Regions from separate parts of the Streptomyces sp. NPDC051218 genome, predicted to be linked through region 1. Evidence: riboswitches for the same ligand, from Rfam matches in the RefSeq annotation. Region 1 holds a riboswitch; the other holds the start of a gene.
The links. Region 1 has a riboswitch for glycine ahead of gcvP (aminomethyl-transferring glycine dehydrogenase). Riboswitches for the same ligand answer to the same signal wherever they lie in the genome.
Positions count from the first base shown of each region.

Region 2: it holds a riboswitch for glycine, as region 1 does, so the genes downstream of both, gcvT (glycine cleavage system aminomethyltransferase GcvT) here and gcvP (aminomethyl-transferring glycine dehydrogenase) in region 1, are expected to answer to the same signal.

Region 1 is NZ_JBITEU010000002.1:9,762-13,161, reverse strand. It holds gene gcvP (aminomethyl-transferring glycine dehydrogenase) at 1-2,009, opposite strand, end outside; glycine riboswitch at 2,207-2,304, opposite strand; gene ACIBCK_RS06395 (PRC-barrel domain-containing protein) at 2,449-2,829, shown strand; gene ACIBCK_RS06390 (DNA polymerase IV) at 2,840-3,400, opposite strand, start outside.
Region 2 is NZ_JBITEU010000012.1:257,290-260,689, forward strand. It holds gene ACIBCK_RS33295 (enhanced serine sensitivity protein SseB) at 1-151, opposite strand, end outside; gene ACIBCK_RS33300 (AAA family ATPase) at 226-900, opposite strand; glycine riboswitch at 1,054-1,160, shown strand; gene gcvT (glycine cleavage system aminomethyltransferase GcvT) at 1,338-2,471, shown strand; gene gcvH (glycine cleavage system protein GcvH) at 2,530-2,907, shown strand; gene glyA (serine hydroxymethyltransferase) at 2,938-3,400, shown strand, end outside.

The DNA.
Region 1 (3,400 bases):
CAGATGTCGGCGACGTGCTCCTCGAAGACACCGTGCGTGGACGGGTAGGTGATCATCAGCACGGACAGCTCGTCGCGGTGCTTCTCGATCTTGGCGCGCAGGTCGTCGACGTCGATCTCGCCGTCGTCGGCGGTCTTCACGACGACGACCTTCATGCCGGCCATCACGGCGCTCGCCGCGTTGGTGCCGTGCGCGGAGGACGGGATCAGGCAGACGGTGCGCTGCTCGTCGCCGTTGGCGCGGTGGTAGCCGCGCACGGCGAGCAGTCCGGCGAGCTCGCCCTGCGAACCGGCGTTGGGCTGCAGGGAGACCTTGTCGTAGCCGGTGACCTCGGCGAGCCGCTCCTCCAGCTCACGGATGAGCGTCAGATAGCCCTGCGCCTGCTGGGCGGGCGCGAAGGGGTGCAGCTGCCCGAACTCGGGCCAGGTGACCGGCTCCATCTCCGTGGTCGCGTTGAGCTTCATGGTGCAGGAGCCCAGCGGGATCATGCCACGGTCGAGCGCGTAGTCACGGTCGGCCAGCTTGCGCAGGTAGCGCAACATCGAGGTCTCGGAGCGGTACTGGTGGAAGACCGGGTGCGTGAGGTACTCGTCCGCACGCAGCAGGCCCGCGGGAAGCGTGTCCTCGGTCTCGGCGTCGAGCGTCTCGATGTCGGCCTCGACCCCGAACGCGGTCCAGATCGCGGTCAGTTGCTTGCGCGTGGTGGTCTCGTCGCAGGCGAGCGAGACGTGGTCGGCGTCGATCTGGTGGATGTTGACGCCACCCTCGCGGGCCGCGGCGACGAGCTGCTCGGCCTTGCCGGGCACCCGCACGGTCAGGGTGTCGAAGTACGCGCCGTGCACGACCTCGACGCCGCCCGCGGTGAGCCCCGCGGCGAGCACGGTCGCGTAGCGGTGCGTTCGCCGCGCGATGGCCTTGAGGCCCTCGGGCCCGTGGTAGACCGCGTACATTCCGGCCATCACGGCGAGCAGCACCTGAGCGGTGCAGATGTTGCTGGTGGCCTTCTCGCGGCGGATGTGCTGCTCACGGGTCTGCAGCGCGAGCCGGTAGGCCTTGTTGCCGTCCGCGTCCACGGAGACTCCGACGAGCCGCCCGGGCAGGCTGCGCGCGAACTTCTCGCGCACCGCCATGTAACCGGCGTGCGGACCGCCGAAGCCCATCGGGACACCGAAGCGCTGAGTGGTGCCGACGGCGATGTCGGCGCCGAGCTCGCCGGGCGAGGTGAGCAGCGTCAGGGCCAGCAGGTCGGCGGCGACGGAGACGACGGCACCGAGCTCGTGCGCCTGCTCGATGAGGGGCTTTATCTCGCGTACGGCGCCGGAGGCACCGGGGTACTGGATCAGCACGCCGACGACACCGCGCTCGGCGACCTCGGCGGGGATGCCCTCACTCAGATCGGCGACGACGACCTCGACACCGGTCGGCTCGGCGCGGGTCTGGATGACGGCGATGGTCTGCGGCAGCGCGTCCGCGTCGACCAGGAAGACACCGTCCTTGACCTTGCCCATGCGCCGCGAAAGGGCCATGGCCTCGGCGGCCGCGGTCCCCTCGTCGAGCAGCGAGGCGCCGGAGGTCGGCAGCCCCGTGAGCTCGGCGACGACGGTCTGGAAGTTGAGCAGCGCCTCCAGGCGGCCCTGGGAGATCTCCGGCTGGTACGGCGTGTAAGCGGTGTACCACGCCGGGTTCTCCATGACGTTCCGCAGAATCACGGGCGGCGTGAAGGTCCCGTAGTAACCGAGCCCGATCATGGAATCAAGGACTTGGTTACGGTCCGCGAGGGACTTGAGCTCGGCGAGGACCTCGGCCTCGGTACGCGCCCCGGGCAGGTTCAGCGCCTCGGCGTTCTTGATCACATCCGGCACGGCGGCGGCGGTCAGCTCGTCGAGCGAGCCGTATCCGACCTGCGCGAGCATCTTGGCCCGTGCTTCCACGTCGGGACCGATGTGCCGCTGCTCGAAGGGAATGCCCTGTTCGAGCTGGGAGAGCGGGATGCGAGGAGTGGCGGTCATTGCGGAGGCCTCCTGGTCTGACGCGACCTGCGAGGGGCACCACGGCACGGGTACCCGGACGGCCTCCCCCTCTGTCATCTCAACCTGAGAGTTTCACCGGTCCGTGCCCCGTGAGAGGCGTCGCACCGGCTTTCACCGTCGGTGAGGAAGGGATTCGAACGTGCCCGCCCGACGCCCGCCCTACTTTCCAGAGTGACCTCGTCCGTGCGGTACAGGGGCCTGAGAGATTCCGGGGAGGAGTTGCTCCTTCGGCGCCTCCGGTGTCTCGACCGGAGAGCTCTCCCGCACGGGGTCGGCAGCCAAGCGCCAGCCTACCAGCGAGGGCCACGGCCGATCCCTCGAGTGGCCGCCTGCCCCGAAGTGCTCTTTCGTAGTGATTACGAACGAACGAGGATGAGTTACGCCCAACTTCGACACGCCTCGACCAGTTGGAGGGCCCGTGCAGACCGATATCGATCCGCGCAATCTGATCGGCCGGAAGGCGTTCGACCGGAACGGGGCCAAGATCGGCACGATCGACGAGGTCTATCTCGACGACGCCACCGGCGCCCCCGAGTGGGCGGCGATACGCACGGGTCTGTTCAGCCGGGACACGTTCGTCCCCCTGGAGCCCAGCGAACTCAGGGACGACGGCACCCTGCGCATCCCCTTCGAGCGCTCCCTGATCAAGGACGCCCCGGACTTCGGCGTCGGCCGCCACCTCTCCCCCGAGCAGGAACTGCAGCTCTACCACCACTACGGCCTGGACATCACGCCTCCCGAGACAGCTCAGCCGCCGGACCAGGACTTCGGCAAGATCGCGGGCAAGGGAGACTCCTGACCGGTCGGGATCACCGCCGCTCCAGCTCCTCAGGAGACGCCACCAGGGGCAGGGGCTCCGCGGGTTCCAAGGCCGGATCATCCGTACGGAAGGTCCGCACCCGCCCCGGCACCGACGACTCCGGCGTCTCGAAGCGCACCGTGACCCGCCCCAGGCCACTGCCCTGCACCCACCCGTGCCCGTACTCGGCGTGCCGCACATCGAGCCCGGCGGCCCACCGGCGCTCGACCGGAACAACAGGCTCCGCCGCCGTCTCCCCCATGGGCTCCGCCGCTGCCTCCCCGGCCCGCTCCTCCTCCGCCTCCCGCTGCGTCTCCTGCGCCTGGACGGCTTCGGCCTCGGCCTGCGCCTGCGCCTGCGCGAACAGGTCCTCCTGCGTGTAGTCCGCGAGCCCCGTGACCCCCACCCCGAGCAGCCTCACGCCTCCGGTGGTGTCCACGGCCTCCAGGAGCCGCGCGGCGGCCTCCCGCACCACCCCGGGGTCGTCCGTGGGCCCACGCAGCGTCTCGGAGCGCGTCAGCGTCGAGAAGTCGAATCGCCGCACCTTCAGGACGATGGTCCGCCCCGAGTG
Region 2 (3,400 bases), on a different contig from region 1:
GGGGGCTGCGGCCGAGCACCTCGACGATGCGGGCCGCCGCGGACGGCTGCGGTGCGCCGGGGGTGCCCAGGGCTGCCGCGAGCACCTCTTCGAGTTCGTTGCCCGGCCATCCCCCGGAGGGATGGGCGTGCGCCTGCGCCGGAATGTCCATCTGTCCAACCCCTGCTCTGTCCCGCTCTGCCTGCGGCACGACCCTAACGTGGCGGACGGCTCACGGCGGGCGGCTCAGTCCCCGAAGCCGATCCCCCGCAGCACACCCGCCGCCGTCCGGTCGAGGAGCACCGCCGAGCCGCAGCCCCGTGGCAGGTCACCGCGCTCGGCGGCGCCGACGAGCCGGCCGACCGTCCTGCGGTGCCGCGCGAAGGCGTACCGCGACACGCCGCGGCCGCGCGAGAGCTGGCCCTCTATGGCGGTGTCCGGCGGTACGTCGAGCAGCAGCAGGTGCAGGGTCGTGCCGCGCCGCGCGGCCTCGCGGGCCAGCCAGCGGCGCACCCAGGCCTGGGTGCCGCAGTCGTGCACCACGACGCCCTCGCCGGAGCGCAGGGCCCTGCGCAGGCCCGCGTAGTGCGCGAGGCGGACCACGGGGCGGTACACCGCGTACGGCAGCAGGCCCGGCATGCGCCGTGCCCAGCGGTCGCGGGTGTCCTGCGAGTCGATGCGGGGGCCCGCGACGGCCCGGCTCATCAGCGTGGACTTGCCGCTGCCCGGCAGACCGGAGACGACGACGAGATCCCCCGCGCCGAACGTGAGGCGGTGCGGACTGTGTCCGGTCCGCTGCCGCAGGTCACGGACGACGGCCGCCGGCAGGGGGCCACAGCTCTCCCTGGTGGGGGCGGCAGCCTGTTTGGGCAGGGCCACCCCTGTGTTGGTCGCGTAGACGCTCGTCCTGCGCACCGTGATCGGCCTCCCCATAGCGGTCACGTACCTGCTTACCGCAGCTTCCCCGGCAAGTGTAAAGAGAAGGTAATGCGGAACAAGGGCATTACTGGACTGGCACTGCCCTGTGACGAGGGCGCGTGCAATGATGTGCGCGCAAACTCCATACAGGCCGTTTGAATCCGCGCGGGAGAGTTCCCGGTCGCCGTCGCAAGGACGCACCGGGGCGCCGAAGGAGCAAGTCCCTCCCTTGAATCTCTCAGGCCCCGTACCGCGCGGGCGAGGCACATCTGAAAAGCGGGCCGCTCCGGCGGCCCCACCCAAGGTGCAAGTCACGACCTCCCTTGTATGAGATGTACGAGGCGTACGAGTGCGTACGACCGGGTCGTGGTGAACCTCTCAGGTTCCGATGACAGATGGGGAGGACCGACCTCGCCCGTCATGCCCTGGGAGTTCAACGAATGAGTACCGTCCCCCGTCTGACCGCACTCGATGCCGTGCATCGCGCGCTCGGCGCGACCATGACCGACTTCGCGGGCTGGGACATGCCGCTGCGCTACGGCAGCGAGCGCGACGAGCACGTCGCCGTGCGCACCAAGGCCGGCCTCTTCGACCTCTCCCACATGGGCGAGATCACGGTCACCGGACCCGAGGCCGTGGACTTCCTGAACTTCGCGCTGGTCGGCAACATCGGCTCCATCGGTGTCGGCCGCGCCCGCTACACGATGATCTGCGCCGAGGACGGCGGCATCCTGGACGACCTGATCGTCTACCGCCTCGGTGAGCCCGAGGCCCCCGAGTACATGATCGTCGCCAACGCCTCGAACGCGCAGACCGTGCTCGACACGGTCACGGCCCGCGCCGACGGCTTCGACGTCGAGGTCCGCGACGACCGCGAGGCGTACGCCCTGCTCGCCGTCCAGGGCCCCGAGTCCCCCGGCATCCTGAAGTCCCTCACGGACGCGGACCTGGACGGCCTGAAGTACTACGCGGGTCTGCCGGGCACGGTCGCGGGCGTGCCCGCGCTGATCGCCCGCACCGGCTACACCGGCGAGGACGGCTTCGAGCTGTTCGTCGCCCCCGGTGACGCCGAGAAGCTGTGGGGCGCGCTGATGGAGGCGGGCGAGCCCGTCGGCCTGGTCCCCGCCGGGCTCTCCTGCCGCGACACCCTCCGCCTGGAGGCGGGCATGCCGCTGTACGGGCACGAGCTGACCGCGGAGCTGACGCCCTTCGACGCGGGCCTCGGCCGGGTCGTGAAGTTCGAGAAGACCTCGCGGTCCGACACCTTCGTGGGGCGCGCGGCGCTCGCGGCCGCCGCCGAGCGCGCCGAGACCGCTCCCCCGCGCAAGCTGGTCGGTCTGATCGCGTCGGGCCGCCGCATCCCGCGCGCGGGCTTCTCCGTGGTCGCCGACGGCAAGGTCATCGGCGAGGTCACATCCGGCGCCCCCTCCCCCACGCTGGGCAAGCCGATCGCCATCGCGTACGTGGACGCGGCGCACGCGGCCCCCGGCACCGAGGGTGTCGGCGTGGACATCCGGGGCACGCACGAGCCGTACGAGGTCGTGGCGCTGCCGTTCTACAAGCGCCAGAAGTGACACCCCGCACAACAGCCCCGTTCACCAGCACTCCCCCGCGTACAGGAGAATTCAGGTCATGAGCAACCCCCAGCAGCTGCGTTACAGCAAGGAGCACGAGTGGCTCTCGGCCGCCGAGGACGGTGTCGCGACGGTCGGCATCACGGAGCACGCGGCCAACGCTCTCGGTGACGTCGTCTACGCCGACCTTCCCGAGGCCGGCGCCGCGGTGACCGCGGGCGAGACCTGCGGCGAGCTCGAGTCGACCAAGTCGGTCAGCGACCTGTACTCGCCGGTGACCGGTGAGGTCGTCGAGGCGAACCAGGACGTCGTGGACGACCCGTCGCTGGTCAACTCCGCCCCGTTCGAGGGTGGTTGGCTCTTCAAGGTACGGATCACGGAGGAGCCGAAGGACCTGCTCTCCGCTGACGAGTACACCGAGTTTTCCGGCAGCTGAAGCCCCCCGAAGACCCCTAGGGACCACCTGATGTCGCTTCTCAACACCCCTCTCCACGAGCTGGACCCGGACGTCGCCGCCGCCGTCGACGCCGAGCTCCACCGCCAGCAGTCCACCCTGGAAATGATCGCCTCGGAGAACTTCGCTCCGGTCGCCGTCATGGAGGCCCAGGGCACGGTCCTCACCAACAAGTACGCCGAGGGCTACCCCGGCCGCCGCTACTACGGCGGCTGCGAGCACGTCGACGTCACCGAGCAGATCGCGATCGACCGGATCAAGGACCTGTTCGGCGCCGAGTACGCCAACGTCCAGCCGCACTCGGGCGCCTCCGCCAACCAGGCCGCTCTCTTCGCCATCGCCAAGCCCGGCGACACGATCCTCGGCCTGGACCTGGCGCACGGCGGTCACCTCACGCACGGCATGCGCCTGAACTTCTCCGGCAAGCAGTTCAACGTGGTCGCGTACCACGTCGACGAGGCCGGTCTGGTGGACA